DNA from 3 places in the Cupriavidus sp. FW305-F7 genome. Region 2 is predicted to be linked to each of the others. Evidence: riboswitches for the same ligand, from Rfam matches in the RefSeq annotation. Region 2 holds a riboswitch; each other region holds the start of a gene.

Region 1 (10,497 bases), on a different contig from region 2:
GGTCAGCATGATGACCGCGACTTCGGTGCGCGCGCGCAGTTCGCGACACAGCGCCAGGCCGTTTTCGCCGGGCAGCGACAGGTCAAGGATCACCAGGTCGTAGCGCGTGGCGGCCATCGCCTGCCGCATCTCGGCACCGCCCTCGACGCCATCGGCCTGCATGCCAAAGGTGGACAGGTAGTCGGCCAGCATGGCACGGATCTGGGGATCGTCGTCGACGATCAGCAGGCGGACGGGAAGCGTGGGGGTGAATTCCATAAGCGAAGGGATCGGCATATACCGGCAGCAAGTGCCGGTGCCGGGGGCATGCGGTGCCCAACTTTACCAGCCCGCGATGCCCCCACTATGCCGGCTTTGTATCAGCCCTGATACGCAGTCTTGCCGGCCAGCCATGCTTTGTACGGGATTGCAGTACGGGCCTGACCAAGTGCTCAAGCATTGGCATGCGGCCTTCCCTAGCATGGACCGGCATTGACCCGAGCCAACCGCGGGCATCGCGCGGCACGTTGCCACGACGGTGTCTGCCATCACAGGAGAACGCCATGCCATTTCCGCCGACCCGCCTGCGCACCGCCGCTTCCCTGCTGGCGCTGTGCACCGCGTGCCTGCTGGCCACGCCGGCCAGCGCGCTGCAATCCGGCCCGCCGCCGACAGGGGCGATGCCGCCACCGCCCTCCGCGCCGGCATCCGCCGAGTCGCTGGGACTCAGTGCCGCGCAGGCCAAGCTCTGGCAGGCCGCACGCAGCGCCACTCGCGAAGCCGAGGCCCATGCACTGGAACTGCACGCGCGCCTGCTGCGCGAGACGGCCGACGAAACCCCCGACGCACCGCTGCGGCCGCGCGCGCAGGCCATGGACCGACTGCACGATGCGCTGGAGCAGGACCGCCGCGCGGTGCGCGAACGCTGGCTGGCGCTGGACGACAGCCTCGACCCGGCCCAGCGCCGGCGCCTGCGCGCCGCGCCCGAAGCCGCGCGCTGGATGGGCTTGCCGCCCGCGGGCGCGATGATGATGCCGCCGGGCGGACCGCAGCGGTAGGTTCGCGGCCGCGGCAAAAAAACGCCCCCGCACGCTCGCGCGCCGGGGGCCGAATAACAGGGAAGTTCCGAACGAGACGTCCGGCGCAGCAGGCAGACCGGGCGGGCCTGCCGCGGCGCCACCCGCGCACACGGCGCGAGCAGCACAGCCGCCATACTAGGGACGCCTGCGCCCGGCGTCTTGTCAGCCTGGTAGGCCTTTGTATCGGGACTGTAGCGCCCGTTCAGCCCGGGGCCGTCTTGCCGCCGGTTCCCAGCAGTGCCTTGAGCGCGCCGAGCCGGTCCTTGGGGCTCATCGCCGGGGTTTCATCGACTGGCGCAGGCGCTTCCTCCAGCTTCATCTCGCCGATAAAGCGCGAAGGCTGGCACGAGTAGGTCTCGCGCGCGCGCTTGCGCTTCTTGCACCAGCTGACATGCAGGCTGCGCTGCGCGCGGGTGATGCCGACATACATCAGCCGCCGCTCTTCCTCGATCTTTTCGTCGCTCATGTCCTCGTCTTCGCGGCAGTGCGGCAGGATGCCCTCTTCCACGCCGACCAGGAACACGTGCGGATATTCCAGCCCTTTGGACGCATGCAGCGTGGACAGCCGCACCGCGTCGGGGTCTTCCTCGCGGCCTTCCAGCATGCTCATCAGCGCCACGGTCTGGGTCAGTTCGAGCAGGTTCTTGCCTTCGCTGCCGAAGCCGTCGGCATTGTCGAAGCCGGTGGCTTCCTCGCCCTCGGCGCCTTCTGGCTTGGTGCCCTTGCGCTTGAGCCAGTCCAGGAATTCCAGCGTGTTAGTCCAGCGCGACTGCGCCTGCCGTTCGTCGAAGCTGTCGTACAGGTAGGCCTCGTAGTGGATGCCTTCCATCAGGTCGTCCAGCACCACGGTGGCCGGATCCTTGGCCGCGCGGTCGGCCAGCCGCACCATCGATTCGCAGAATATGCGCAACGGCTCCAGCTGGCGCGGCTGCAGCTTGCCTTCGATGCCGCCCATCATCGCGGCCTCGAACAGCGACACCTTGGCCTGGCCAGCAAAGGTGCCCAGCGCTTCCAGCGTGGTGTTGCCCACGCCGCGGCGCGGCGTGGTGATGGCGCGGATAAAGGCGGGATCGTCGTCGGGGTTGGCAATCAGGCGCAGGTAGGCGCAGATGTCCTTGATCTCGGCCTTGTCGAAGAAGCTCTGGCCGCCCGACAGTACATAGGGAATGCGCTCGCGCCGCAGGATCTGCTCGAACAGCCGCGCCTGGTGGTTGCCGCGATAGAGGATGGCGTAGTCGCGGAACTGCGCGCGGCGCTCGAACTTGTGCGCGGACAGGCGGAACACCACCGACTCGGCCTCGTGCTCCTCGTCGTTCATCGGGTGGATGGCGATGGGGTCGCCCATGCCGTGCTCGCTCCACAGCTTCTTGTCGAACAGCTTGGGGTTGTTGGCGATGACCGCGTTGGCTGCTTCCAGGATGCGCACGGTGGAGCGGTAGTTCTGCTCCAGCTTGATCACCTTCAGGTCCGGGAAATCGGTCTGCAGCCCGCGCAGGTTGTCCAGCGTGGCGCCGCGCCAGCCATAGATGGCCTGGTCGTCGTCGCCCACCGCGGTAAAGGCCGGCGCGCGCAGGTGCGAGCCACCCGCCAGCAGTTTCAGCAACTGGTACTGGCAGGCGTTGGTGTCCTGGTATTCGTCGACCAGAAAGTAGCGCAGGCGGTTCTGCCACTTGAGTTGCACGGCTTCATTGCGCGCGAACAGCTCGGCAGGCAGGCGGATCAGGTCGTCGAAATCCACCGCCTGGTAGGCGTGCAGCGTGGCCACGTAGTTGCGGTAGACCAGCGCGGCCTGGTGCTCGTCGGCATTGGCGGCCTGCGCGATCGCTGCCTCCGGATCGACCATGCCGTTCTTCCACAGCGAGATCGTGCCCTGTACGCCGCGGATCAGCTTCTTGTCGGTGGTGCCCAGCTGCTCCTGGATCAGGCCGAAGCAATCATCCGAATCCATGATCGAAAACTGCGGCTTCAGGCCCACGTGCTCGGCCTCCATGCGCAGGATTTGCACCCCGAGCGAGTGGAAGGTACAGACCGTCAGCTGCTTGAGCGGGATGCGCTTGCCCTCGCGCGTGGTCTTGCCCTCCATCAGCTTGCCGATACGCTCCTGCATCTCCTTGGCGGCCTTGTTGGTAAAGGTGACGGCGGCGATATGGCGCGGCTCGAAACCCTTGTCCTCGATCAGATGCGCGATCTTCTGCGTGATCACCCGGGTCTTGCCGGAGCCCGCCCCGGCCAGCACCAGGCAAGGGCCGTCCAGGTAGCGGACGGCTTCAGATTGGGCGGGGTTCAGGCCATGGGTCATGCGAGGGATGCGGTTGGAGGCGGGGAAATCAGCAGGAACAGCGGAAGGCCAGGCGGGACACGCCGGCACCCCAAAAACGGGCTCGGCGGCAAAGCTGACGATGTTAACACGCTGGCCGCGGCAGGTCAGTCAGCGCAAACCGCGTTGACAGGGCCGGTTGTGTCACTGGCGTAACACTTCGTAAAGGCCGGAGCCAATCGCGCAACGCAACGCTCTAACTGATATGTCCCCCCGGCCTGCGCGGCGGGGGTGACATGCTTGAATCATCACACCGGAGCCAATAATGAAAACCCTGCAGACTTTGACCAAGGTGACCCTGATCGGTGCGACCGTCGCGGCCTTTGCCGGTTGCGCGGACATGACCCCGAAGCAGCGTAATACCGCCATTGGCGCGGGCGCGGGTGCCGTGGGCGGCGCCATCCTCACCGAAGGCAGTGCGCTGGGTACGCTGGGTGGCGCGGCCGTGGGCGGCGTGATCGGTAACGTTGTCACCGACGACAAGAAGAAGTAAGCCAGACCCGCAGCGACAGGTACGGCAGGCTCCCTGGCCGGTTTGACAAAGGCCGGGGCCTCCCGTACATTGCGCGCATCCGACCGGGAGAGCGCGCATCGCCTGCGCCGCCGAAGGGGTATCACCCGAAAACTCTCAGGCACCACGGACCGATCGGATCGGCATGCAATATGCACACGATGCATGCCGCACTCTGGAGAGCGGCACCCGCCATTCGTGGCGAGCGTGCCCACCGAAGGGGCGCACGAGGATGGGGTCCTGCAGGATCCGCCTTGTAATCTCTCAGGTATCGAGGACAGAGGGGTCATCCGCCGCAGCGGATTGCTACGCCACATTCAGGCGCGGCGAGCGTTGCGGCGGATGGCCCTTTTTTGTTTTCGCCAACCGAGATTGCCCCCGAGGATTCCATGACGCTCCAGGCCACGCCCCTCAACGCCATCCACCGCGCCCTCGGCGCCCGCATGGTTGATTTCGGCGGCTGGGACATGCCGGTCAACTACGGCTCCCAGATCGAAGAACACAATGCCGTGCGCACCGACGCCGGCATGTTCGACGTGTCGCACATGTGCGTGGTCGACCTCACCGGCGCCAATACCCGCAGCTTCCTGCGCGGCCTGCTGGCCAACAATGTCGACAAGCTGCAGACCCCGGGCAAGGCGCTCTACTCCTGCATGCTGGATGAGAAAGGCGGCGTGATCGACGACCTGATCGTCTACTTTTTTGCCGAGGACCGCTTCCGCCTGGTCGTCAACGCCAGCACCGCGCTGGGCGACATCGAATGGATCCGCGCGCGCAATGCCGCCACCGGCAGCGATGTGACCATCACGCCGCGCCGTGAAGATGTTGCGCCTGCAGGCGTGCAGCCTCTGGCCATCGTCGCCGTGCAGGGGCCCAACGCCCGCACCACGGTGTGGAGCACCTTCCCCTCGACCCAGCCGTCGGACACGCTCAAGCCCTTCAACGCCGCCGTGGTCCAGGACCCGGCCATCGGCGAGATCATGGTGGCCCGCACCGGCTACACCGGCGAAGACGGCTTCGAGCTGGTGGTGCCGGCCGAAAACGTTGCCGCCGTCTGGGAAAAGCTGAACGCCGCCGGCGTGCGTCCGGCGGGCCTGGGCGCGCGCGACACCCTGCGCCTGGAAGCCGGCATGAACCTGTACGGCCAGGACATGGATATCAACACCTCGCCGCTGGATGCGGGCCTGGCCTGGACGGTGGACCTGCAGAGCGAGCGCGATTTCACCGGCAAGGCGGCACTGGGCGCGGCCGGTTCGCGCCAGCAATTCCTCGGGCTGATCCTGCGTGACAAAGGCGGCGTCCTGCGCGCCCACCAGAAAGTGATCACCCCGGCCGGTGACGGTGAAATCACCAGCGGCACCTTCAGCCCGTCGCTGTCGCAGTCCATCGCCTTTGCCCGCCTGCCGAAGGATGTCGCCGTGGGCGATACCGTGCAGGTGGAGATCCGCGACCGCAAACTCAACGCGACTGTGGTTAAACTGCCGTTTGTGCGTAATGGCAAGGCACTCGTGAGCTGAGGCTCATACCAACGGTCGCCCTCGCCTGCCGGCGCTTGCCGGGCAGGCATCACCCAACAAGAAACAGATCTGTATCCGGAGAACCTCCATGAATTTCCCCGCTGACCTCAAGTACACCGAGTCGCATGAGTGGGTACGCGTCGAAGCCGACGGCACGCTCACCATCGGCATCACCGACCACGCGCAGGACGCGCTGGGCGACATCGTCTTCCTGGAACTGCCCGAAGTGGGCAAGTCGGTCGGTGCCGGCGACGCGCTGGCAGTGGTCGAATCGGTAAAGGCCGCTTCTGACATCTACGCCCCGGTGGCCGGCGAAGTGATCGCCGTCAACGAGGCCGCCACGGCCGCGCCGGAAAGCGTCAATGCCGACGCCTTCGACGCGTGGCTGTTCAAGCTCAAGCCGGCCAACGGCGACGACGTCAACGGCCTGATGTCGGCCGACGCCTACAAGGCCAGCGTCGGCGCCTGACGCCGGCGGCGCCGGTCCAACGATGGACCGGCCACTGCAGACTGACGCGCGCCGTCCCGGCTGACCACCGGCCGGCGCGCACCCCACGAGGTTCTTGCCAATGAACGCCCCGCTTCCCATGAACGCCGCCCAAGTAACCCGGCCCACGCTGGCCGAACTGGAGGCGCGCGACGCCTTCGCCGCCCGCCATATCGGCCCCGATACTCCCGAACAGCAGCACATGCTGAAGGTGCTCGGCTATGACAACCGCGCCGCGCTGATCGACGCCGTCATCCCCGCCGCTATCCGCCGCCGCGACGGCATGCCGATGGGCGAGTTCACCGAGCCGCTGAGCGAGGAAGCCGCGCTGGCAAAGCTGCGCGGCCTGGCAGGCAGGAACAAGGTGCTGAAGAGCTTTATCGGCCAGGGCTACTACAACACCGTCACGCCCGGCGTCATCCTGCGCAATATCTTCGAGAACCCGGCCTGGTACACCGCCTACACGCCTTACCAGCCGGAAATCTCGCAGGGCCGCCTGGAAGCGATGCTGAACTTCCAGCAGATGGTCACCGACCTGACCGGCCTGGACATCGCCAATGCGTCGATGCTGGATGAAGGCACTGCCGCGGCCGAAGCCATGACACTGCTGCAGCGCGTGAACAAGCACGACTCGAACACCTTCTACGTGGCCGACGACGTGCTGCCGCAGACGCTGGAAGTGGTACGCACGCGCGCGCTGCCGATGGGCATCGAGGTCAAGGTCGGCCCCGCTGCCGAGGCCGCCGCGGCCAACGCCTTCGGCGTGCTGCTGCAGTACCCGGGCGTGAACGGCGACGTCAACGACTACGGCGCCATCGCCGATGCCGTGCACGCGGCCGGCGGCCTGGTGGTGGCTGCCGCCGACCTGCTGGCGCTGACGCTGATCGCCGCACCCGGCGAATGGGGTGCCGACGTGGCCGTGGGCAACTCGCAGCGCTTCGGCGTGCCGCTGGGCTTCGGCGGCCCGCACGCCGGCTATATGGCGGTGAAGGACGCCTTCAAGCGCTCGATGCCGGGCCGCCTGGTGGGCGTGACCATCGATGCGCAGGGCAACAAGGCCTATCGCCTGGCCCTGCAGACGCGCGAGCAGCATATCCGCCGCGAGAAGGCCACCTCGAACATCTGTACCGCGCAGGTGCTGCTGGCCGTGATGGCCTCGATGTATGCCGTCTACCACGGCCCGCAGGGCCTGAAGCGCATCGCGCAGCGCGTGCACCGCCTGACCGCGACGCTGGCCGCCGGCCTGCAGGCGCTGGGCTTCGCGCGCACCAACGCCAGCTTCTTTGACACGCTGACGCTGGAAACCGGCTTCAACACCGATGCGATCCATGCCGCGGCCACCGCGCGCGGCATCAACCTGCGCCATATCAGCGCCACGCGCGTCGGCATCTCGCTGGACGAGAGCGCCAGCCGCGCCGACGTGGTCGCGCTGTGGGAAGTGTTCACGCAAGGCAAGCCGCTGCCCGCCGAACTGGACTTCGACAAGCTCGAGGCCGTCGCGCAGGACGCCTTCCCGGCGGCACTGGCACGCGCCAGCGAATACCTGACCCACCCGGTCTTCAACACGCACCACGCCGAGCACGAGATGCTGCGCTACCTGCGCATGCTGGCCGACAAGGACCTGGCGCTGGACCGCACCATGATCCCGCTGGGCTCGTGCACGATGAAGCTGAACGCCACCAGCGAGATGATCCCGGTGACGTGGCCCGAGTTCAGCCAGATCCACCCGTTCGCGCCTCTGGACCAGACCGTGGGCTACCGCGAGATGATCGACCAGCTCGAGGCCATGCTGTGTGCCGCCACCGGCTACGCCGCGGTCAGCCTGCAGCCCAACGCCGGCTCGCAGGGCGAGTACGCGGGCCTGCTGATCATCCACGCCTACCACGCCAGCCGCGGCGAGAGCCATCGCGACATCTGCCTGATCCCGTCGTCGGCGCACGGCACCAACCCGGCGTCGGCGCAGATGGCCGGCATGAAGGTGGTGGTGGTGGCCTGCGATGAGGACGGCAACGTCGACCTGCAGGACCTGGCGAAGAAGGCCGAGCAGCACAGCAAGAACCTGGCGGCTATCATGATCACCTACCCGTCGACGCACGGCGTGTTCGAGCAGGGCGTGCAGCAGATCTGCGAGATCGTGCACCAGCACGGCGGCCAGGTTTATGTCGACGGCGCCAACATGAACGCGATGGTCGGCACCGCCGCGCCGGGCCAGTTCGGCGGCGACGTCTCCCACCTGAACCTGCACAAGACTTTTTGCATCCCGCACGGCGGCGGCGGCCCGGGCGTGGGCCCGGTCGCGGTCGGTGCGCACCTGGCGGACTTCCTGCCCAACCAGGACAGCGTCGGCTACCGCCGTGACGACCGCGGCATCGGCGGCGTGTCGGCGGCGCCGTTCGGCTCGGCCAGCATCCTGCCGATCTCGTGGATGTATATCGCAATGATGGGTTCGGCCGGCCTCACCGCCGCCACCGAGAACGCAATCCTGGCGGCCAACTACGTGGCCAAGCGCCTGGCGCCGTACTACCCGGTGCTGTACACCGGCCAGCACGACCTGGTCGCGCACGAGTGCATCCTGGACCTGCGCCCGCTGCAGAAGGACACCGGCATCAGCAATGAAGACGTGGCCAAGCGCCTGATGGACTACGGCTTCCACGCCCCGACCATGAGCTTCCCGGTGCCGGGCACGCTGATGATCGAGCCGACCGAGAGCGAGGCACTGCACGAGCTGGACCGCTTTATCGACGCGATGATCGCGATCCGCCAGGAAATCGGCCGCGTTGCCGACGGCACCTTCGACCGCGACGACAACCCGCTCAAGCACGCGCCGCACACCGCCGCGGTCGTGACCGCCGACGAGTGGACCCACAAGTACACGCGCGAGGAAGCCGCGTACCCGGTGGCATCGCTGCGCACGCAGAAGTACTGGCCCCCGGTCGGCCGTGCCGACAACGTGTACGGCGACCGCAACCTGTTCTGCGCCTGCGTGCCGGTCAGCGACTACGTGGTCGACTGAGCTTCGGACGGGCCGCCCGCGGCACTGGGCGCCCGCCAAAGCGCTATGCTCGATATGAAGGGCGCCGCGCCGTGCGGCGCCCGTTCTGAGCGAAGGCTGCAAAACGACAAGAGCCCTGCGCGGGCCATCGACATCCTGGAGACTTCCCGTGGCAGTCAGCGTTTTCGATCTGTTCAAGGTGGGTATCGGCCCGTCGAGCTCGCATACCGTGGGCCCGATGCGCGCGGCCCTGATGTTTGCGCAGGGGCTTGAGCGCGATGGCCTGCTGCCGCAGGTGGCCAGCGCGCGCGTGGAGTTGTACGGTTCGCTTGGCGCCACCGGCAAGGGCCACGGCACCGACAAGGGCGTGATCCTCGGCCTGATGGGCGAGGCGCCCGACACCATCGACCCCGATACGATCGACACGCGCCTGGCCGCGCTGCGCGCGAGCCGCGAGCTGTCCTTGCTGGGCAAGCATATTGTGCCCTTCGTCGAGAAGGAGCACATCGCCTTCTACCGGCGCGAGGCCATGGCCGAGCATCCCAACGGCATGAAGTTCCATGCCTTCGACGCCAGCGGTGCATCGCTGCGCGAGGCGCGCTACCTGTCGGTCGGCGGCGGCTTCGTCGTGACCGCGGGCGCACCCAATACACAGGTGCTCAATGCCGCGCAGCAGCTGCCGCACCCGTTCCGCAGCGGCAAGGACATGCTCGAGATGGCCAGCGCCAGCGGCAAGAGCATCGCGCGGCTGATGATGGAGAACGAGCTGACCTGGCGCAGCGAGGCGGAAGTCACCAGCGGCCTGCTGCATATCTGGGACGTGATGCAGGCGTGCGTCGCGCGCGGCTGCCGCACCGACGGCGAGCTGCCGGGGCCGTTCAGGGTCAAGCGCCGTGCGCCCGAGCTGTTCCGCAGCCTGACCGAGCGCGCCGAGCGCACGCTGTCGGACCCGCTCTCGGTGATGGACTGGGTCAACCTGTACGCCATTGCCGTCAATGAAGAGAACGCCGCCGGCGGGCGCGTGGTCACGGCACCTACCAACGGCGCGGCCGGCATCATCCCCGCGGTGCTGCACTACTACGACCGCTTCGTGCCGGGCGCCAACAAGCAAGGCGTGGTCGACTTCCTGCTGACCGCGGGTGCGATCGGGCTGCTGTACAAGCTCAATGCGTCGATCTCCGGCGCCGAGGTCGGCTGCCAGGGCGAAGTCGGCGTGGCCTGCTCGATGGCCGCCGGCGCGCTGGCGGCGGTACAGGGCGGCAGCCCGGCGCAGGTCGAGAACGCTGCCGAGATCGGCATGGAGCACAATCTCGGCCTTACCTGCGACCCCGTTGGCGGACTGGTGCAGATCCCATGCATCGAGCGCAACGCGATGGCCTCGGTCAAGGCGGTCAATGCAGCACGCATGGCGCTGCGCGGCGACGGCACCCACTATGTCTCGCTCGATTCGGTCATCAAGACCATGCGCGAGACCGGGGCCGACATGAAGACGAAGTACAAGGAGACGGCGCGGGGTGGGTTGGCGGTGAATATCGTGGAGTGCTGACAACCCCTGCTGCTAGTGCCCAACGGCATGGCGCGGCGTATCATGGCGGCGTTCCCCGATGGCAAAAGA
Region 2 (10,497 bases):
CTGGCGGGCGTGCCGGTATCCGTCAAGGACCTGTTCGACGTGCAGGGCGACGTGACCCGCGCCGGCGCACGTGTGCTGCCGGAGCGTGCGGCCAGTGCCGACGCGCCGGCCATCGCGCGCTTGCGTGCGGCGGGGGCGGTGTTTGTCGGACGCACCAATATGACCGAGTTCGCCTACTCGGGCGTCGGCATCAATCCGCACTACGGCACCCCACGCAATCCCTACGACCGGCAAGCCGGCCGCATTCCGGGCGGCTCGTCGTCAGGCGCTGCGGTGTCGGTGACCGACGGCATGGCCCTGGCGGCGATCGGCTCGGACACCGGCGGTTCGTGCCGGATCCCGGCGGCATTGTGCGGCATCGCTGGCTTCAAGCCCACGGCGCGGCGCGTGCCGCTGCAGGGCACGGTGCCGCTGTCGCCCAGCTATGACTCGGTGGGCTGCCTGGCCAACACCGTGGCGTGCTGCGCCGCCATTGATGCCGTGATGGCAGGCGAGGCGCCGCCCGCGGGGCCGGCGCCGCTGGCCGGGCTGCGCCTGGCGGTGCCCAGCGGGCTGGTGCTGGAAGGCATGTCGGACGAGGTGGCCGAGGTCTTCAGCCGCACGCTGCGCCGGCTGTCCGCGGCGGGCGCGCTGCTGCAGGACGTGAGCTTCGACAGCTGGGACCAGCTGGCCGGCATCGGCGCGAACGGCGGCCTGGTCGCAGCGGAAGCCAGTGCCTGGCACGGCAGCTTGCTGGCTGAGCAGGCCGATCGCTATGACCCGCGCGTGCTGTCGCGCATCCGGCTGGCTGACGGGCAGCGTGCCGCCGACTACCTGCGCATGCTGCAGCGCAGGGGCGAGCTGTGCCGGCAGGCCGATGCCGAGCTGGCGGGCTTCGACGCCGTGGTCCTGCCCACCGTGCCGGTCGTGGCGCCGCGCATCGCGAACCTGGACGACGACGAAGCCTTCTTCAGCACCAACCGGCTGCTGCTGCGCAACCCGGCCATCGCCAACATGCTCGACCTGTGCGCGCTGTCGGTCCCGTGCCATCGCCTGGGCGACGCACCGGTGGGACTGATGCTGTTCGGGCGCCACCTGTCCGACCGCAGGCTGCTGGCCATCGGCATGGGCATCGAGGCGGCATTGAGGCACGAGCGGGGCTGAGCCCCCGCAGCACTACAGAAGTACCCATAACTACAGTGGAGACAACAATGCCTGATATCCGTACCGGCGCCGCCGTACTGGCCTGCGCCACCCTGTTCGCGGCGACTGCTTCCGCAGTCGACCCGGCCCCCATCAGCGACGGCGTGGTCAAGATCGGTGTGCTGACCGACATGTCGTCGATCTTCTCCGACATCGGCGGCAAGGGCTCGGTGGTGGCCGCGCAGATGGCCGTGGACGATTTCGGCGGCAAGGTGCTGGGCGCCCCCATCCAGGTGGTCAGCGCCGACCATCAGAACAAGACCGACGTCGCCGCCACGCTGGCGCGCGGCTGGCTCGACAACCAGAAGGTCGACGTGATCCAGGACGCGCTGCCGTCCTCGGTCGCGCTGGCCGTGTCCAACCTGGGAAAGCTCAAGCACAAGATCGTCATCGCCAGCGGTGCCGGCACCACGCGCCTGAGCAATGAAGACTGCTCGCCCTACACCATCCAGTATTCGTACGATACGTACGCCTTTGCCGCCAACACGGTCAAGACGCTGGCCCGGCGCGGCGACAACAGCTGGTACTTCCTGACGGTCGACTACGCCCTGGGCGCGTCGCTGGAGAAGGACGGCACCGAGGCGCTGTCCAGTGTCGGCGGCACCCTGAAGGGCAAGGCCAGGCATCCGATCAACTCCGCCGACCTGTCGTCCTACCTGCTGCAGGGACAGTCCTCGGGCGCAAAGGTGATCGGGCTGGCCAACGCAGGCGCCGACACGGTCAATGCGATCAAGACCGCTGCCGACTTCGGCATCAACACCGCGGGCAAGCAGAAACTGGCCGGGCTGCACATGTTTATCAGCGACATCCACAGCCTGGGGCTGCAAGCCGCGCAGGGCATGACGCTGACGACATCGTTCTACTGGGATCGCGACGACGCCACGCGCGCCTGGTCGCAGCGCTTCTTCGAGAAGACCGGACGCATGCCAACGCTTGTGCATGCCGGCGTGTACTCGTCGACCACTCACTATCTGAAAGCGATCCAGGCCGCGCGCACCGACGACAGCGATGCCGTGCTGGCGCGCATGCGAGAGACCCCGGTCAATGACTTCTTCGCGAAGAACGGCACGATCCGCGCCGATGGCCTGATGGTGCACGACATGTACCTGGTCGAAGTGAAGCGGCCGCAGGAGTCGAAGCGGCCGTGGGACTACTACAAGATCAAGACCGTGATCCCCGCGAGCGAGGCGTTCCGCCCGCTCAGCGCCAGCGCCTGCCCGCTGGTCAGGAAGTAAGCCCATATCCCTCACCGAGGTCGGCATTCCAGCCGGCGCTCCACCCCATTGCAGAGAGCAACCGATCATGAAGACCCTTACCTTTGAACTCGACAGCCGCCAGGGCAAGTCGCAACGCACCGTCACCATCCACCAGCTCATCGTGGCGGGCTGGACCGGCCGCGACGTCGAAGCCATGGAAGCCCACATCCGGGAACTGGAAGAACTGGGCGTCAAGCGCCCGCCCTATACCCCGGTGTTCTACCGTGTGGCTGCGCAACGCCTGGGGCCGGCCCCGGAGATCCAGGTCAGCGGCGAGGCCAGCAGCGGCGAAGCCGAGTTCCTGCTGGTCCGGGACGGCGATGACATCCTGGTGGGCATTGCCTCGGACCATACCGACCGCGAAGCCGAGACCTACGGCATCACCGTGTCCAAGCAGATGTGCGAGAAGCCCTGTGCATCGGCCTTGTGGCGCCTTTCCGAGGTGGAAGGCCACTGGGACCAACTGGTGCTGCGCTCCTACGCCACCATCGACGGCGAGCGCGTGCTGTACCAGGAAGGCCCGGTGACCGCCATGCGCTCCCCGGCGGACCTGCTGCAGCGCTTCTGCGGCCATGGCGGCGAGTTCGGGGAAGGCTCTGCGATGCTGTGCGGAACACTGCCCGCGATCGGCGGCATCCGCCCGGCCGAGCGCTTCGAGATCGAGCTGGAAGACCCGGCGCTGGGGCGCACGCTGCGCCACGCCTACGCGGTCGCTGCGCTGCCCGTGGCGGGCTGAGCATGCCGCGCCATCCCCACTGCCACGGCAGCGCCACGGAGTCACGGCCATGCACCACGACCTGATACTAGAGACCCGCAACCTCGGCAAGGCCTTCCGCGGCTTTACCGCGGTGAGCGACGTCAACCTGCGGGTACGCCGCGGGTCGATCCATGCCTTGATCGGGCCCAACGGCGCCGGCAAGACGACTTGCTTCAACCTGCTCACCAAGTTCCTGGAGCCGACCACCGGCACCATCCTTTTCAACGGCATCGACATCACCCGTGAAAAGCCCGCGCAGATCGCGCGGCGCGGCGTGATCCGTTCGTTCCAGATCTCGGCGGTATTTCCGCACCTGACGGTGATGGAGAACGTGCGCATCGGGCTGCAGCGGCAGCTCGGCACGGCGTACCAGTTCTGGCGCAGCGAGCGCTCGCTGGACGTGCTCAATGACCGCGCCATGGAGCTGCTCGAACAGGTCGGCCTGACCGAGTTCGCGCAGACGCTGACGGTGAACCTTCCATACGGCCGCAAGCGCGCGCTGGAGATTGCCACCACGCTGGCAATGGAGCCCGAGCTGATGCTGCTCGACGAACCCACGCAGGGCATGGGCCACGAAGACGTGGACCGCGTCACGCAGCTGATCAAGAAGGTTTCGGCGGGCCGCACCATCCTGATGGTGGAGCACAACATGAGCGTGGTCTCGTCGATCGCCGACAAGATCACCGTGCTGCAGCGTGGCGCGATCCTGGCCGAAGGGCCGTATGCGGAAGTCTCGAAGGATCCGCGCGTGATGGAGGCCTACATGGGCACCGTCGACGCGGACCTGCAGGGCGCGCACTGAGACGGGAGACCAATGAGATGACGACATCCAACACACCCGCGCTCGAGATCAGGGACCTGCACGCCTGGTACGGCGAATCGCACATCCTGCATGGCGTTGACCTCACCGTGAACCGCGGCGAAGTGGTCACGCTGCTGGGCCGCAACGGCGCTGGCCGCACCACCACGCTGCGCGCGATCATGGGACTGACCGGCACGCGCAAGGGCTCGATCAAGGTCAATGGCCACGAGACCATCAGCCTGCCCACGCACAAGATCGCGCACTACGGCATTGGCTATTGCCCCGAAGAACGGGCGATCTTCTCCAGCCTCTCATGCGAAGAGAACCTGATGCTGCCGCCGGTGCTGAAGGGCGCCGACACCAGCAAGGGCATGAGCGAGACCGATATCTACGAGATGTTCCCGAACCTGAAGGAGCGCCGCCAGAGCCAGGGCACGCGTCTTTCCGGCGGCGAGCAGCAGATGCTGGCGGTCGGGCGCATCCTGCGCACCGGCGCCAACCTGCTGCTGCTCGATGAAATCTCGGAAGGATTGGCACCGGTGATCGTGCAGGCGCTTGCGCGCATGATCCTGATGCTCAAGCAGAAGGGGTACACGGTGGTGATGGTGGAGCAGAATTTCCGCTTTGCCGCGCCGCTGGCGGACCGCTTCTACGTGATGGAGCACGGCAGCATCGTCGAGCGCTTCGCGGCCAATGAGCTGCAGGCCAAGATGCCGGTGCTGCACGAACTGCTGGGCGTATAAGGAGCGACTCATGAATCTGTTTGAAATCCCGCTCCCGGCGCTGCTGTCGCAGCTGTTGCTCGGGCTCGTCAACGGCGCCTTCTACGCCATGCTGAGCCTGGGCCTGGCGGTGATCTTCGGGCTGCTGAGCGTCATCAACTTCGCGCACGGTGCGCTCTTCATGCTGGGCGCGGTGCTGGCGTGGGCCGGCATGACCTATGCGGGGCTCAGCTACTGGGCGATGCTGCTGCTGTCGCCGCTGGTGGTGGCCGCGCTGGGCGTGGTGATCGAGAAGACCATGCTGCGCTGGATCTACAAGCTCGACCATATCTACGGCCTGCTGCTGACGCTGGGCATTACGCTGGTGGTCGAAGGCATCTTCCGCTCGGTTTATGGCGTGTCCGGGCTGCCCTATGGACCGCCCGAGGCGCTGCAGGGCGCCTCCGACCTCGGCTTCATGCGCTTGCCCAATTACCGCGTGTGGGTGGTTGGGGCATCGCTGGCGGTCTGCCTGTCGACGTGGTACGTGATCGAGAAGACCAGGCTGGGCGCCTACCTGCGCGCTGGCACCGAGAACGCCAAGGTGGTCGAGGCGTTCGGCGTCAACGTGCCGCGGATGGTGACGCTGACCTATGGCTTCGGCGTGGCGCTGGCCGCGTTTGCCGGGGTGCTGGCCGCGCCGGTCATGCAGGTATCGCCGCTGATGGGCCAGAACCTAATCATCGTCGTGTTCGCGGTGGTGGTGATCGGCGGCATGGGCTCGATCATGGGTGCGATCCTGACCGGCTTGGGGCTGGGCGTGATCGAAGGGCTGGCCAAGGTGTTGTACCCGGAAGCATCTTCCACCGTTGTCTTCGTCATCATGGTGGTGGTGCTGTTGTTGCGCCCGGCAGGGCTGTTCGGAAAGGAGAAGTGATGAGCGGACAATCTATCGCCGCAATCGGCGTACGGCAGCAGCAGGTGGCGGGGCGCCTGCCAAAGCAGGTGATATACGGCGTGGTGCTGGCGTGCCTGCTGGCCGCGCCACTGGCCGGTGCGTATCCGGTGTTCGTGCTCAAGGTGCTGTGCTTCGCGCTGTTTGCGTGCGCCTTCAACCTGCTGATCGGCTATACCGGGCTGCTGTCGTTCGGCCATGCGGCCTTCTTCGGCGGCGCTGGCTATGCCGCCGGCCATGCCTTGAAGGTCTGGGGCGTGACCCCGGAAATCGGCCTGATCCTGGGCACCGCTGCGGGCGCGCTGATCGGCTACGTGGTGGGCTCGCTGGCCATCCGCCGGCAGGGCATCTACTTCTCGATGATCACGCTGGCGCTGGCGCAGATGCTGTTCTTTATCTGCCTGCAAGCGCCGTTCACCGGCGGCGAGGACGGCCTGCAGGGCATCCCGCGCGGCAAGCTGTTCGGGGTGCTGCCGCTGTCGGACGACCTGACGCTGTACTACGTGGCGCTGGCGATCATCGTGGCCGCCTTTGCGCTGATCGTGCGCACGGTGCATTCGCCGTTCGGGCAGATCCTGAAGGCGATCAAGGAGAACGAGCCGCGCGCGGTGTCGCTTGGCTATGACGTCGACCACTTCAAGCTGACCGCCTTCGTGCTGTCGGCGGCGCTGTCGGGGCTGGCCGGCTCGGTCAAGGCACTGGTGCTGGGCTTCGAGACGCTCAGCGACGTGCACTGGTCGATGTCCGGCATGGTGATCTTGATGACGCTGCTGGGGGGCCTCGGCACGCTCACCGGGCCGATTATCGGCGCGTTTGTTGTGATCGCGCTGGAGAACAAGCTTGGCGAACTGGGCGGCTACCTTGCGGCGGTGACGGGCATCGACTGGTTCAACGGGTTCGGTGAATCGGTGTCGATGGTGACGGGCATCATCTTCATCGTGTGCGTGCTGACTTTCCGCAAGGGGATTGTGGGGAGTTTGGGGCGCGGACCCGAATGAGGCGAAACCCGTCCATGCCCCTAGTTCTCTCCCCTCTCCCCTAAATGGGAGAGGGGGGAAAACATCTGCAAGTTCAGGCTCAGGCCTTGGCCAATGCCAGCGACGCACCCGGCGCGACTGCCAGCTTCGCGCCGAGATGCTGGTAGACAATCCCCGCCACCATATCCGCAGTCACCGCCGACAAGGTCCACCCCAGGTGCCCGTGCCCGGTGTTGTAGAAGATGCATGCCGTCCGCCCGCGCCCCACACGCGGCAGCATATCCGGCATCATCGGCCGCAGCCCGGCCCAAGGCACCACGCTGCGCGTGCTGACGCCGGGGAAGCACTGCTGCACCCATTCCACCAGCGGGCGGATGCGGTCGGCGCGGATATCGCGGTTGTAGCCATTGAACTCGGCAGTGCCGGCCACGCGGAAGCGGTCGTCGCCCAGGCGGCTGGTGACCAGCTTGGTTTCGTCGTCGAGCAGGCTCACCACCGGTGCCGCGGCGCGGCTGGCTTCATCGGTCAGGTTGACCGTGATCGAATAGCCCTTGACCGGATAGATGTTGACGCGGTCGCCCAGCCCCGCAGCCAGTGCGCGGCTGGCGGTGCCGGCGCAGATCACGGCGCCGTCGAAGGTGGAGCTGGCCGTGTCGGCGCCGTCCTGAACGGTCACGGTGGCGCGCCTGCCGTCGGTCTTCACCGCCCGCACGTCCTGGCCGTACAGGCAGCGCACGCCTAGCCGATCGATGGCCGCGGCCAGGCCGCTGGTGAACTTGTGGATGTCGCCGGTGGAATCGCTCTCGGTGAAATAGCCGCCATAGTAGGACCCGGCCAGCGTCGGCTCGATCGCGCGCATCTCCTCGGGCGTCACGGCGCGGCGCTCCAGCCCGCCCTGCGCCAGCAGCGCTGAGACCCGGCCGGCATGGTCGAAGCCGGCCTTGTCGCGGTAGATATGGAGGATGCCTTCCTTCTTCAGGTCGAAATCGATGCCTTCCTGCGCCGCCCAGTCGAACAGGTGCTCACGCGCGGCGATGGCCAGGCGCGCGGTCTCGATGGTGTTACGGCGGTAGTGGGGGATCGCGGCGATGAACTCGGCGAACCAGGACAGCTTGTGCCAGCTGGGCCGGGGATTGAGTAGCAGCGGGGCGTCGTTGCGCAGCATCCATTTCATGCCCTTGACGATGGTCGACCAGTGGGTCCAGACCTCGGCGTTGGAGGCCGACAACTGGCCGCCGTTGGCGAACGAGGTCTCCATGGCGGCATAGCGGTGCCGCTCGAACAGCGTGACGGAGAATCCGCGCCGGGCCAGCGCGTAGGCCGTGGTGACACCCGTGATGCCACCGCCGATGACAGCGATTGATTTCATGATCTGCAGGTTCCAGGAACGTCGATGGTGGGAGCCCGGACGCAATATGCGTGGCGGACGCCCCCTCTGTTCTGGACCTGAGAGATTCACGACACCCGGCCGCCAGGGCGGGGTACGCTTGCTCCTTCGGTATGCCGGCGGACGATAGCGTCCGGCATTCTTCAGAGTGCACTGACTGGTGATGCCGGTCCTTTTGCCTGAGAGTTTCCGGGGCGGTTGCTCCTTCGGCGCTGTGCGCGGCGGGCGCCGCGATAGTCTCTCCCTGCATCACATTGGCTTGACGCCAATCGGGGCAATGTAGTGACAAGGTCCGACGTTGGATATGCGGGTTAACACTTAGGCGGCCTGCCGCCCGCGTCGCTATGTCGCATCGGCCTGCGTCCCCATGCCCCATAAAATGTCAGCGCTCGCTCTCGGGGAGAAGCGCCGTATGCTGCGCTCAGGTGGAGTGAGCCAAAAAAAAAGACGACAACAAGGCTTTCCAGTGAAGATAAATCGCATTGCACTGGCCGTTTCGGCGGTACTGATGGGCCCCGCCGTCGCCGCCGCCCAGGTGGTGGACGCGCTCGAGCCGCTGCAGGAGGTGGTGGTCTCGGCCAAGTCGGAGCGCGGCGAGACGCCGGCCATACCGCCCAACACGCCCTCGCCGGCCTACGGCATCAGCAGCCGCCGCATGGCCGACTTCAATGTGGTGAACACGGAAGACGCCCTCAAATACGCGCCCAACCTCGCCGTACGCAAGCGCTTCATCGGCGATATGAACTCGATCATCTCGGTGCGCAGCACCAGTTCGCGCCAGTCGGCGCGGGGGCTGGTCTATGCGGACGGCCTGCTGCTGTCCAACCTGCTGGGATCGGACTTCAGCTTCCCGCCGCGCTGGTCGCTGGTCAACAGCGCTGAGATCGAGCGCATGGGTGTGCTGTACGGCCCGTATTCGGCGCTGTATCCCGGCAACTCGCTGGGTGCGACGGTGCTGATCACCACGCGCACGCCGGAGAAGTTCGAGGGCGATGCCAGCGTGCAGCTGTTCACGCAGCGCTTCAGCCTGTACGGCACGCACGACAACTTCAACGGGGTCCACGCCAACGCCTATGTGGGCGACCGCGTCGGCCCGTTCTCGTGGCTGGTCAGCGTGGACCGGCAGGACAGCAAGAGCCAGCCGCTGAGCTTCTATACCGCGGCGCGCTCCACGGCCCGTGCCACTTCCGCCGACAAGCCGGTCACCGGCGCCCACTTCGACCAGGACCAGACCGGCCGCGACCGCGTGGTGATGGGCGTGAACAGCGAGGGCGTCACGCATACCGTGCAGGACCAGCTCAAGCTCAAGCTTGGCTACGACATCACCAATACCCTGCAGGCGCAGTTCACTGCCGCCTACTGGCAACAGGACCGCTCCAGCGCCACGGGCAGCTACCTGCGCGATGCCAGTGGCAACGTGGTGTCGAACGGTCCAGTGAATATCGGCGGCTACGAGTATGTGATTCCCGCCAACGCCTTTGCCCCGAGCAATGGCGAGGACGCGCGCTGGCTCTATGGCCTGTCGCTGCGCACGCGCAACGAGACCGGCTGGAATTTCTCGGGCGTGGCGTCGCTGTTCGACGTCAGCAAGGACATCAGCCGCAGCGCCAACACCGTTGGCAGCGGGCCGGGCACGGTGACCTATGGCGACGGCACCGGCTGGCGCACGCTCGACCTGAAGGCCGACTACCGCCCGCAGCAGCTGCAGGGCGGGCACTGGGTCACGTTCGGCTATCACTACGACAACTACCGGCTGAGCAACACCACCTACAACACCTCGGACTGGCAGGCGGCCACCATCACCGCCTTCAACAACGCCTTTGCCGGCAAGACCGAGACCCAGGCGCTGTATGCGCAGGACGCCTGGTACTTTGCCGAGGACTGGAAGCTGATCCCCGGCTTGCGCTACGAACACTGGCGTGCCTATGACGGCAGCCGCAGCCAGCCCGGCGCGGATATCGGCTACCCGGTGCGCAGCGAATCCAACTGGTCGCCCAAGCTGGCGCTGGAGAAGGCCTTCGGGCAGGACTGGCTGGGCCGGTTGTCGCTGGGCCAGGCCTATCGCTACCCGACTGTCAGCGAGCTGTTCCAGGGCCGCATCACCGGGACCGCGCTGATCAACATCGATCCCAACCTGCGGCCAGAGCGGTCGTTCTCGAAGGACTTGACCTTCGAGCGCACGTTGGATTCGTCGTACTTCCGGGTCTCGGTGTATGAGGACGATATCCGCGATGCCCTGGTCAGCCAGACCAACACCACGGTATTCCCGACTGTCACCAGTTTCCAGAACGTCGACCGCGTGCGCACCCGCGGCATCGAGCTGGCCTATGACGCGCGCGATGTGTTCGTCAGCGGCTTTGACCTGTCGGCCAGCGGGGCCTACAACCATTCGAAGACGCTTGAGAACGCCAACAACCCGGCCTCGGTGGGCAAGTACTTCTACCGCATCCCCAAGTGGCGGGCCAACCTGATGGGAACCT
Region 3 (10,497 bases), on a different contig from region 2:
CGGCACCACACGCGAAGTACCGATAGCGAAGTTACGGCGTGTCCAGGCGATCAAGGGTTCGATGCGGTCGGCGCGAATGTCGCGGTTGTAACCGTTAAATTCGGCCGTGCCGGCCACACGGAAACGCCCCGCTCCCAGGCGGCTTGTCACGATCTTCGCGCTCTCATCCAGCAGGCTGACCCACGGCGCACCTTGCACACTGGCTTCGTCGTCCAAATGCACGGTGATCGAATAGCCCTTGACCGGATACACATTGATGCGATCCCCCACCATTTGCGCGATATGGCGGCTCCCGACACCGGCGCAGACAACCAGCGCGTCGGCGACGAGTTCCGTCCCAACGTCAGCGCGCGTGGTCGAGAGCTTATCGTCCAGTGTTGTCTGCAACAGGAGACGAACGCCTTGTTCGGTCATCTCGACGGCCTGCACGTCCACCCCATGCAGGAAGCACACATCGTATTTATGACAGGCCTGCGCGAGGCCGCGCGTGAACTTGTGAATATCGCCGGTGGCGTCTGACGCGGTGAAGTAGCCGCCGTAGTACTGGCCTTGCAGCGTTGGTTCGATCGTCTTGATTTCCTCCGGACTCACAGCATGACGCTCAAGTCCTCCGGCAACGAGGAGAGTGTTGGTCCTGCCTGCGGCCGCAAAGCTCGCTTTGTCGTGATAGATGTGCAGGATGCCGCGATGCTGCAGGTCAAAGTCGATCTGCTCACGCTCTGCCATCTCGAACAGATACTTGCGTGCCTCGATGGCCAACCGAGTGGTCTCGATCGTGTTGCGGCGGTAGCGGGGGATGCTCGCGACGAATTCTCCGAGCCACGAGTATTTATGCCACGATGGCTTGGGATTGAGCAACAGCGGGGCATCTTTCTGCAGCATCCATTTGATACCTTTGAGCAGCGTGCCAGAGCTGTTCCAGACTTCGGCATTGCTGGCGGAAAGCTGGCCACCATTGGCGAACGACGTTTCCATCGCCGGATACAATTGGCGGTCGACGACCGTGACCTGGTAGCCAAGTCTCGAGAGCGTATAAGCGGTAGTGACGCCGGAAATACCGGCGCCGACGATAACAATATGCGTCATGGCAGTCCCTGTGAAGTAAATTCGTGACCGGACGATCCGGCCGTTCACCCCATCTGTCTCGGGACCTGAGAGCTTAGGCGCCAACGGTGCCGGCGCCATCCCCTTCGGTGGGCATGCCTGGCATGCCACTCTCCAGATTTGCAGTAGACGTCACAGTCCTTTTGCCTGAGAGTTTCCGGGGTGGTTGCTCCGTCGGCGCTGGGCACGTGTCCTGCCCAGTCTCTCCTGCGACGTATCGTGGCCATCAACAACTAATGGCCACTTTTGCGTGCTGCTTGTTCAGCATAACCGATTGGTGTCGGTCATGACTCCTGGTTTTTGACAAGTAATCTCACGCTCCTTGTATCGGTCGACACCACGTTGAAAGCTGTATCTGTCCATACTTCACCAACATGCCGACCGATCAGATCTAAGGCCGTAAATTATCGATTGGCCTTAGCCAGCTGTATCGAGCGTTTCCGTACTTCGCAATGCTTAGTGCGAAATGGCTGCTGCTGCGTTGGCGCCGGTTTCTCGCTGGGCCACCATTCTTGTCCAGATCGATTGAGCACGCGGATCCGGGAAGAGTACCGAAAAAAGGAACACCAACATGAAGCCAAATGGAACGGTGACGAGCGCCGGATTACGCAAGGGGAATAGGGGCACCTCGAGCCCAATCAAGCTTGTCCGACGATCGCGGAGCGCATCGATGGTCGACTGTGCGCTCGCGATGGCGGCGCGCGCCTTTGATAGTTCAGCCCCAAGCTCATCACGGCCGGCTCCGGTCGATGCCGCCATCTTTACCGTCAGGTTCTCGATCTTCCTGGCGGCGGTGGCTTGCGTTCGTTCAGCCTGCGCTCTCTCGAGCAAGGGATACTGCATATTGGGCGACACCAGCACAAGCAGGACTGCTGCAAGTGTCCCCCCGACGACGCCGACGCAAACACCGACAGTGCTACACCGACGCCAGTACAGGGTAAGCAACAACGCTGGGAGATTGGCGGAAGCCGCAACGGCATACGCCAGACTTGAAAGATGCGCAACGTTCTGGCCCTTTGCCTGAATGCTCAGAACAATTGCCACGACACCAACGATTGCGGCGGCGGCCTTGGCTGCGATCACTTGCTCTCGTTCGGATACCTCACCACGACGGATTGCCCCGACGTAGATGTCATGGGCAAGGGCGGAGGCTGCGGCAAGCGTAAGCCCTGCCACCACGGCGACAATCGTTGCAAAGGCGACAGCCGCCACCCACCCGAGGAAGAGATTGCCAGCGAATGAGTTTGCCCCACCCCCAAGGAACTGAGCTAGCAGAGGTGCTGCGAGCGTGCCCCCTTTATCTGCGGCAAGGATTGTGCTGGGTCCGACATAGTAGGCGGCAGAAAAGCCAATCACGATAATCATGAGATGGCAGACGCCAATCCACAACATGGCCCACAAGACAGAAGAGCGCGCAGTCCTGGCATCCTTCACCGTGAAGAATCGCATCAGGATGTGAGGCAAGGCGGCCGTCCCAAGCGTAAGCGCCAAGCCCAGCGATACCTGTTCGACAGGGTTCTTCAAATAGAGGCCAGGCTCGAAGAACTTCCGCGCCAGCGAGGTCCCGTCCACTGCATCATTCTGATTCTGGAAAACCGCAGTCAAATGGTGGGCAACTTTTTGACTCGAAAGAACTTCATTGAAAAGAGAATTGACGTCGAACCCGAATGGATAGAGCGCAAGAATCACAATCAACGCGCAAGAAAACAGAAGCAGAATCGCCTTGATGATCTGTACATACGTCGTCGCCCTCATCCCGCCAAACAAGACGTAGACCAGCATCAGCAGCCCAACCATCACGACGGAGGCCTCATACTGGAATCCGACCAGCGCCTTGATGAGGGTTGCGCCGCCTACTATCTGCGGAATCAGGTAGAAGATCGCCACCACGATACTTGATAGCGCCGCGACAATCTTGGAAGCGCGGTAATTGTTGCGATAGGCAAGGACATCACCCAGTGTATAGCGGCCGAGATTCCGACATGGCTCCGCAATCAACAGCAGTACGGGAATGAACGCAACGAAGAAACCGATCAAATACAGGATGCCATCGTAGCCATATAGGGAAATCAACCCGGAGACGCCCAGGAAGGCGGCGGCCGAGAGATAGTCTCCCGCAATGGCCAGGCCATTCGCCCGGCCGGAGATTCCCCCACCCGTATAGAAATCGCGGGCGCTGGCATTCCGACGTGCCGCATACCAGGTTGCGATAAGCGTTAAACCGATGACCAACGCAAATGTGGCGAAGGTAAGGCCGCGAAACCTTGGCTCAATCAGTTCAGATGCAGCGCGGACTGAATTTGGCACGATCGTAAAAATCGCCATCACGATCCCCAATTTTAAAGTGGGCGATTTCAGAAAATTTCTCATTTCTTGCTCCCTACGGCGGTATCCTTACCGGATCCTTCGATCAGCTTGTCGAATTTACGCATTCTCCAAACGTAGATGGCAGCAATGAGGCCAGCGACCGGATACTGGGAAATGGCCAATATCATGCCGACGTTAACCGCCCCTACGATTCGTATCGAGAGCACGTCGCTCCAATAGGCCGCACCTAGCAAAAGTGCAAAATAGTAAATCGCGAAGGCAAGCAGCAATACAACAATCGTAAAACTGCGTCCACGAGATACGACGACGAACTCTCTAGATTCCGTCAACCATTCGCAATCGATCGGTCCATCTGCTACTTGTTGATATGACATTTCATTGTTCCCTTTTGCTTTCCCAAGCCTCGATGATCCGCGCATAGATATTTACGGCAGCGATAATCGAACTCACGTTGCAATACTCGTCCGTCTTGTGCGCCATGGATGGTTCGCCGGGACCGAGAATCACGGTGGGGACGGCCCCAAAAATTTCCCTGAGGACGGGACCATCCGTAAAGAATGAGACTGCGCGTCCGCCGTTTTGAGAGCCGGTGATCTGACTGACCATTCTGCTGACGTGTGCGATCCACGGACTCCTCATCTCCTGTCGCAGAGCGGGCACGTCGAGCTTCGCTCTAAGCGCTACACGGTCGCCAAGGTAAGCGCCGAGTTCGTCGAGCAACTTGTCATGCGGCATCCCACAAACCGTCCGTACATCGACCTCAAACAAAGCTTGGTCAGGCACCGAATTGACATTGAGACCGCCGGAGATCGTCCCTACGTTGAGCGTCGGGTGGCCAAGGAGGTCATCTTCCGGAGCATGGAAGTTGAATAGTCGAAGCTTGTGTATGGCATCGACAGCGTGATAAATCGCGTTGTCCCCGCGCTCCGGCATAGCGCCATGGGCCGTAATACCCTGCGCCTGGGCCCGAATCCACAAAGCCCCCTTGTGGCCGATCACGACCTCGTTGGCAGTTGGCTCACCCACCACCATGGCACCAACATTGAAAGCCGGCTGCGTAAGGGTCCGTAGAGCCTTGGCACCTTCACACCCCGTCTCCTCGCCGGCGGTCAAGACCAGGATAACCGCGGCATGCTGTCCGTTCGTTTCGCGATGCCGGAGTAAGGCGGCAATAAACGCCGCGATACCAGCCTTCATGTCTGACGACCCGCGACCATACAGCCTGTCGCCCTGAATCTCACCGGAAAGTGGCGACAGACTCCATGGCGCAGATCCAAACGGCACCGTGTCGAGATGCCCCGTGAAACACAGCTTTGGCCCTTCATTGGCTGAGCCAGTCCACGCCACCAGACTTTCTCTTCCGTCAGCTAGCGTATGGAACGTCGTCTGCAACCCTGCTTCCGCCAATAGTGCGCCGATCAGGCGAGCGAGCGCGCTTTCATTGCCGGGCGGATTCACAGTGTCGACCTTGACGAACTGCTGCGTGAGCGAAATGGCTAGCGATTCGGCAGACGCAATATCAATAAGTGGTGTGGACGGCATCATGCTCAAAGAATGGTTAGGCTAGATCCAAGGCTCGCTCAGCATATTGGCGGGCGCTCGCCAAGCGTTGCTCGGTGATTTGAGATGCTCGCGCACGGACGGTGCTCAGAATGTCGCTGGGCGCGGTCGCCGGGGACCCTGCGTCAAAGGGGGGTTGCGGGTCGTAGGCCATATAAAGTTGGAGTTCTTTCGCTAACCGCTCTCCACGGAGCAGTGAAGCCAAGACCAGGGAACCATCGATGCCCGATGTAACGCCACCCGCGCTGACATAGTTGCCGTCGATGACGACCCGTTCCTCGCTTGGCACGGCGCCATAGAGGGGCAGCACTTCCATCGCTGTCCAGTGCGTGGTCGCCCTGCGCCCATGCAACAAGCCAGCCGCGCCACAGAGCAGAGCGCCAGTACACACCGAGTAAACATATAGGGCGTGTTCAGCTTGCTGGCGGATAAAGGCGAGGACAGTCTCATCCGCCGCCGCTTCCTCCTGGCCATAGCCTCCCGGCACGAGCAGGACGTCAAGTTGCGGAGCCTCATCGAAGGAAGTATCTGCAACGAGCTGCATGCCTCGCATATCGCGAACAATTTCCTTGTTCTTCCACAGCGTGTGGAACGTGGAGTTCGGAATGCGCGACAAGGCCTCGAATGGGCCGGTGAAGTCACATTGATCCATGTTGGGGAAGATCAAACCGCCGATCTTCAGGTGCCGGTCCGCCGGAATCTTCTGCATCTCAATTTTCCTCTCGTGTGTTTGTACCGGTACAATAGTATGTTTGTACCGGGACAACTATAGGCGCTTTTTCGGGCTCGGCGCATCAGGGTTAACACGCTCCCATAGGGCTTGCGCTATGGTTCAGCCCGATGCTAAGGGGACGTATAATGAGTTCCTAAACTTTGGACCAGTACAAAAGCATGTTTGACCCAAGCCGATTTGCAGTCGGAGGAAGGAAGGCCGAAGACCTGTTTCGGACCATTGAGCGGGCCGTCTACGACAACAAACTTGCCGCAGGAGAGCAGCTGCCGACGGTGCGTGCCTTAGCCGAGTCGCTCGGTATCAACAAGAACACGGTGGCTACGGCCTACCGGATGCTGATTGAAAGTGGTGTCATCGTGACGGCAGGCAGACGCGGTACCGTGGTCGCGAAGCGGCATCTCGACGCACCAGTGCCCATTGCGCCGCCCTCCGTCACGGTCAGCGGTGTGGTTGCGGCACATGATGGCAATCCAGACCCGGCCTTCTTGCCCACGCGCGACGAGATTCTGAGTGCATTTGCAACCACCCCTTCTTCGCCACGGCTTTACGGAGAGCGGCGTAACGTTGCGGAACTGGTGGGTTGGGCGACTTCTTTTTTTGAGTCGGACTTCTCGACGGTTCACGGAATCTTTGTCTCAAGCGGCGCCTTGGACGCCATGGAGCGAGCGCTTCGTACCCACGTCAAACCTGGAGACAAGATCGCCGTTGAGACGCCCACCTATATGACGACGCTGGCCTTGGTGCGGTCGCTAGGCTTACGAGCTGTGCAGATGGAGATGGATGACGAGGGGATCCGGCCAGAAGCGTTGAGGAATGCACTGTCCTCTGATTGTCGCGCAGTGATTTTTTCCTCGCGCGCGCAAAACCCGACCGGCGCGGCAACGGGTTCCCGGCGTGCACGCGAGTTGCGGACCATTGCGCGTGGGCGTGACGAGGTGCTTTTCATTGACGACGACCATTCCAGTCTGCTGGAGCTGGCGCCATACGAGCCGTGGCACGCGGAGAGCGCTCGATGGCTCACGGTGCGCTCCTTCTCCAAGTTTCTGGGGCCGGATTTGCGCGTTTCAGTCACTTGCGGAGACCCTGTAACGCTTGCGAAGCTGGAGTACTCCCAAGCTACCAGCATGGGCTGGGTCAGTTCGCTGCTCCAACAGACAGCGCTCGCGCTGCTAAACGATCAGCGAGTGCAAGACCGAATCAGGCTCGCCGGGCAGGCTTATCGCGAGCGCTTCGTCACACTCAAGGAAGGCCTCCTGTCGATTGGGGTCGACGTCCCAGGCAAGGTCGGCCTCAATGTGTGGATTCCTTTGAAGGACGAGGCCATGGTGGCTCAATGGCTGTTGGCGAAGGGATGGATGGTACGCACGGGTAGTGACTTCGTCGTCGAAGGGCAATCGGGCATCCGAGTCACCAGCGCTCGACTGACCACGCAGCAAATTGGATCGTTTCTTTCGGATTTTCGCGAACTGGTGATCGCGTCAAGCACAACATTCTCGGCCTAGCCAGCCAGCTGTCCCCAGCAATTTCCGCGGGTCAGACCTGGACATCGAGATGGCTGGCATACGAATGCCAAGCCTGATCCCGGGGCATGACGGCACTGGGCTTGCGACGAAAGATATCGGGGTATCTAATTGGCTGCAGCAAGTTCGGGAGGAGGCTCCCATGGTGCGCTGCGCAAATTGCCGGTTCGAGAATGCCGATGGAGCGAAATTCTGCGAGCAATGCGGCGTAAGGCTGGCGCGAATTTGCGTGCGTTGCGGCAAAGAATTAACTGCGACCGCACGCTTCTGCAATGCATGCGGCACGCCCGTCGGTGAGTTGCCGCAGGAATCATCCGCCGGCCCCATTCGTTACACCCCATCGCACCTCGCCGAGCGTATCCGGGCCGAGCAGGCAGCCCTCGAGGCCCGCGGCGATGCCGGCGGCGAACGCAAGACCATCACCGTCCTGTTCGCCGATATGGCCGGCTCGACTGCCCTGATCCACGACCGCGACCCGGAAGACGCTCACCGCCTGATCACACCGGTCATCGAACTGATGATGGAAGCCGTCCACTACTACGAGGGCTACGTGGCAAAGTCGTTGGGCGACGGTATTCTGGCGCTGTTCGGCGCGCCCATCGCCCATGAGGATCATCCCAAGCGCGCCTTGTACGCTGCGCTGCGGATGCAGGAGGCGATGCAGCGGCACAGTGACAAGCTTCGGCTGGAGCAAGGCGTTTCGCTGCAGATTCGGGTAGGCATTCACACGGGCGAGGTGGTCGTGCGCTCGATCCGCAAGGACGATTTGCACACCGATTATGACCCGGTGGGGCACACGATCCACATTGCCTCGCGGATGGAGACCATGGCGGCGCTCTCTTCTATCCTCGTGAGCGAATCCACCCACAAGCTCGCGCAGGGGTACTTCGAGTTCAAGGCGCTCGGAACTGCGCAGGTCAAAGGCATCCCCAAGCCGCTCGCGGTCTATCAGTTGCTCGGCCTCGGTGCGCTGCGCACGCGCTTGCAAGTGGCAGCGCATCGCGGGCTGGCTCGCTTCGTGGGCCGCGAAGCCGAGCTGGAGGCGCTACACCGAGCGCTTGAGGTTTCCACGTCCGGACACGGGCAGATCGTCGCGGTGATGGGGGAAGCCGGAGTCGGCAAGTCGCGGCTGTTCCACGAGTTCAAGACGAGCTCGCCAAGCAGTTGCCTGGTGCTGGAGACCTTCTCGGTATCGCATGGCAAGGCCTTTGCCTATTTGCCGCTCATTGAACTCCTGCGGAACTATTTTCAGCTGACCGCCCAGGACGATGAGCGACGTTGCCGCGAAAAGATCGCGGGCAAGGTGATCACGCTGGATCGCAGCCTGGAAGACCGCCTGCCCTACCTGCTCCATCTGCTGGGCATCGGCGACGCCGACGCGACGCTGCTGGACATGGGAGCCAACGTTCGGCGCGAACGCACCTTCGATGCTGTCACGTGCCTGCTGGTGCACGAGAGCGGTAATCAGCCCGTGCAGGTCCTGTTCGAGGACCTCCAATGGCTGGATAGCGAGACGGAAGCGTTCCTTGCCTTCCTCATCGAGCGCGTAGGAGCCGCACGGATCCTCGTCCTCCTGAACTACCGGCCAGAGTATCGGCCCGCATGGAGAGGAAAGGACAATGCCATTGAATTGCGGCTCAATCCCCTCGGCCCAACCGAGGCGCAAGGCCTGCTCAGCGCACTGCTGGGCGATGCCACCGGACTCAAGCCGCTTAAGCATCTCATCCTGCAGAAGACCGACGGCAATCCCTTCTTCATGGAAGAGGTTGTCCAGACGCTAGTCGAGGAAAAGGCACTGCTCGGCGAGCCTGGTCATTACCGGATCGAGACGACCCCAGCCGCGCTACATATTCCGACCACGGTACAAGGCGTGTTGGCAGCACGCATAGACCGACTGCCATTGGCGCAAAAGGATTTGCTGCAGACCCTGGCCATCATCGGCAAGGAATTTTCTTTGAGCCTGGTCCGGAAAGTCTCTGGACAGTCTGATGAGCACCTCTACCCCTTGCTGAACGGCCTGCAGACTGGAGATTTTATTTACAGCCAGCCTGCCTTTCCGGAAGTGGAGTACGCATTCAAGCACGCCCTGACCCAGGAAGTGGCCGGCAACTCCTTGCTCTCGGAACAGCGCGGCGCACTGCATGAGCGCACAGGCCGGGCCATCGAGGCCCTCTTCCATCACCAGTTGAAAGACCACTACAGCGAGCTGGCACACCACTACAGTCACAGCGGCAACGTCCCCAAGGCGGTAGAGTATCTGTATTGTGCCGGGCGCCAGGCCGTCGACCGTTCGGCCAATCTTGATGCCATTAGTCACCTCAGCAAGGCTTTGGCACTAATTACCGGCCTGCCTGACACGTCGGAGCGCGCCCACCTGGAACTGACACTTCGCATCACGCTTGGGCAGGCTCTGATTGCCGCGCGAGGTTACGCCGCTGCCGAAGTGGAGGCCAACTATACGCGGGCGCTGGCTTTGTGTGACAAAGGTGGCGATCAGTCGCAGCTCTTCCAGGTGAAGCTGGGATTGCGGATGTTTTTTTTCATCCGCGCACAGCACGAGACAGCCTATCAGCTGGGTGAGGCGCTGCTCGGCCTCGCCGAGAACACGCAGGATCCGGTGTGGCTCGGACAGGCACATATTGCACTGGGCGGATCCTCACTTTTCATGGGAGATTTCCGCGCCGCTCAGCAGCACCTGGAGCGAGGTATTGCCTACTATAGGCCTGAACAGCATCCCATCCATGCCGCGCTCTATGGGCAGGACCCTAGGGTCCGCGGCCTCAGCTTCCTGGCATGGGCCGAGTGGTATTTGGGCTTCCCGGCTCAGGCTAGCAAACATTGCCAGGAGGCGCTGGCATTGGCCCGGGAGGTCTCTCACCCTTTCAGCATGGCGCTCGCCCTGGTCTACGCAGCGCAGTTGCATCAATTCCGACATGAGGCGGCGCTGACCCGCGAGTACGCCGAAGCGGCCATTGCGCTTTCGGTCGAACAAGGTTTTCCGTTCTGGCTGGCATGGGGGACCGTCCTGCGGGGTTGGGCACTGGCCGACCAGGGAAGCGGCGAGGAAGGCATCGCTCAGATACTGCAGGGCGTCGCCGCTTATCAGGCCACCGGCGCCGAGATGGGACGGCCCACTCAACTGGCCCTGCTGGCCCAAACCTATGCGAACGCGGGCCAAGCCCAGGCGGGTCTGGACGTCCTGGCCGACACCTTTATCCTCGGAAGCATCACGAGGGAGCACCACTATGAAGC

The links. A riboswitch is a leader RNA that binds a small molecule or an ion and turns the genes downstream of it on or off. The one in region 2 is predicted to bind glycine.
Region 1: linked by a shared signal. The riboswitch ahead of gcvT (glycine cleavage system aminomethyltransferase GcvT) and the one ahead of AC3WL8_RS22520 (D-amino acid dehydrogenase) in region 2 are both predicted to bind glycine.
Region 3: linked by a shared signal. The riboswitch ahead of AC3WL8_RS23980 (D-amino acid dehydrogenase) and the one ahead of AC3WL8_RS22520 (D-amino acid dehydrogenase) in region 2 are both predicted to bind glycine.

The regions. Positions count from the first base shown of each region.
Region 1 covers NZ_JBYSYC010000044.1:59,400-69,896, reverse strand. Annotated here, with positions in the region: gene AC3WL8_RS31345 (response regulator) at 1-258, opposite strand, end outside; gene AC3WL8_RS31340 (hypothetical protein) at 543-1,037, shown strand; gene AC3WL8_RS31335 (UvrD-helicase domain-containing protein) at 1,261-3,357, opposite strand; gene AC3WL8_RS31330 (YMGG-like glycine zipper-containing protein) at 3,641-3,868, shown strand; glycine riboswitch at 3,943-4,030, shown strand; glycine riboswitch at 4,052-4,177, shown strand; gene gcvT (glycine cleavage system aminomethyltransferase GcvT) at 4,276-5,403, shown strand; gene gcvH (glycine cleavage system protein GcvH) at 5,492-5,872, shown strand; gene gcvP (aminomethyl-transferring glycine dehydrogenase) at 5,973-8,903, shown strand; gene AC3WL8_RS31310 (L-serine ammonia-lyase) at 9,052-10,428, shown strand.
Region 2 covers NZ_JBYSYC010000025.1:21,397-31,893, forward strand. Annotated here, with positions in the region: gene AC3WL8_RS22485 (amidase) at 1-1,143, shown strand, start outside; gene AC3WL8_RS22490 (ABC transporter substrate-binding protein) at 1,191-2,417, shown strand; gene AC3WL8_RS22495 (DUF2848 domain-containing protein) at 2,485-3,174, shown strand; gene AC3WL8_RS22500 (ABC transporter ATP-binding protein) at 3,224-3,997, shown strand; gene AC3WL8_RS22505 (ABC transporter ATP-binding protein) at 4,015-4,740, shown strand; gene AC3WL8_RS22510 (branched-chain amino acid ABC transporter permease) at 4,751-5,635, shown strand; gene AC3WL8_RS22515 (branched-chain amino acid ABC transporter permease) at 5,635-6,651, shown strand; gene AC3WL8_RS22520 (D-amino acid dehydrogenase) at 6,731-8,044, opposite strand; glycine riboswitch at 8,056-8,174, opposite strand; glycine riboswitch at 8,175-8,273, opposite strand; gene AC3WL8_RS22525 (TonB-dependent receptor) at 8,430-10,497, shown strand, end outside.
Region 3 covers NZ_JBYSYC010000028.1:5,482-15,978, reverse strand. Annotated here, with positions in the region: gene AC3WL8_RS23980 (D-amino acid dehydrogenase) at 1-1,185, opposite strand, end outside; glycine riboswitch at 1,230-1,324, opposite strand; gene AC3WL8_RS23975 (solute symporter family protein) at 1,561-3,474, opposite strand; gene AC3WL8_RS23970 (DUF485 domain-containing protein) at 3,471-3,806, opposite strand; gene AC3WL8_RS23965 (M20 family metallopeptidase) at 3,808-4,977, opposite strand; gene AC3WL8_RS23960 (DJ-1/PfpI family protein) at 4,991-5,701, opposite strand; gene AC3WL8_RS23955 (aminotransferase class I/II-fold pyridoxal phosphate-dependent enzyme) at 5,884-7,227, shown strand; gene AC3WL8_RS23950 (adenylate/guanylate cyclase domain-containing protein) at 7,388-10,497, shown strand, end outside.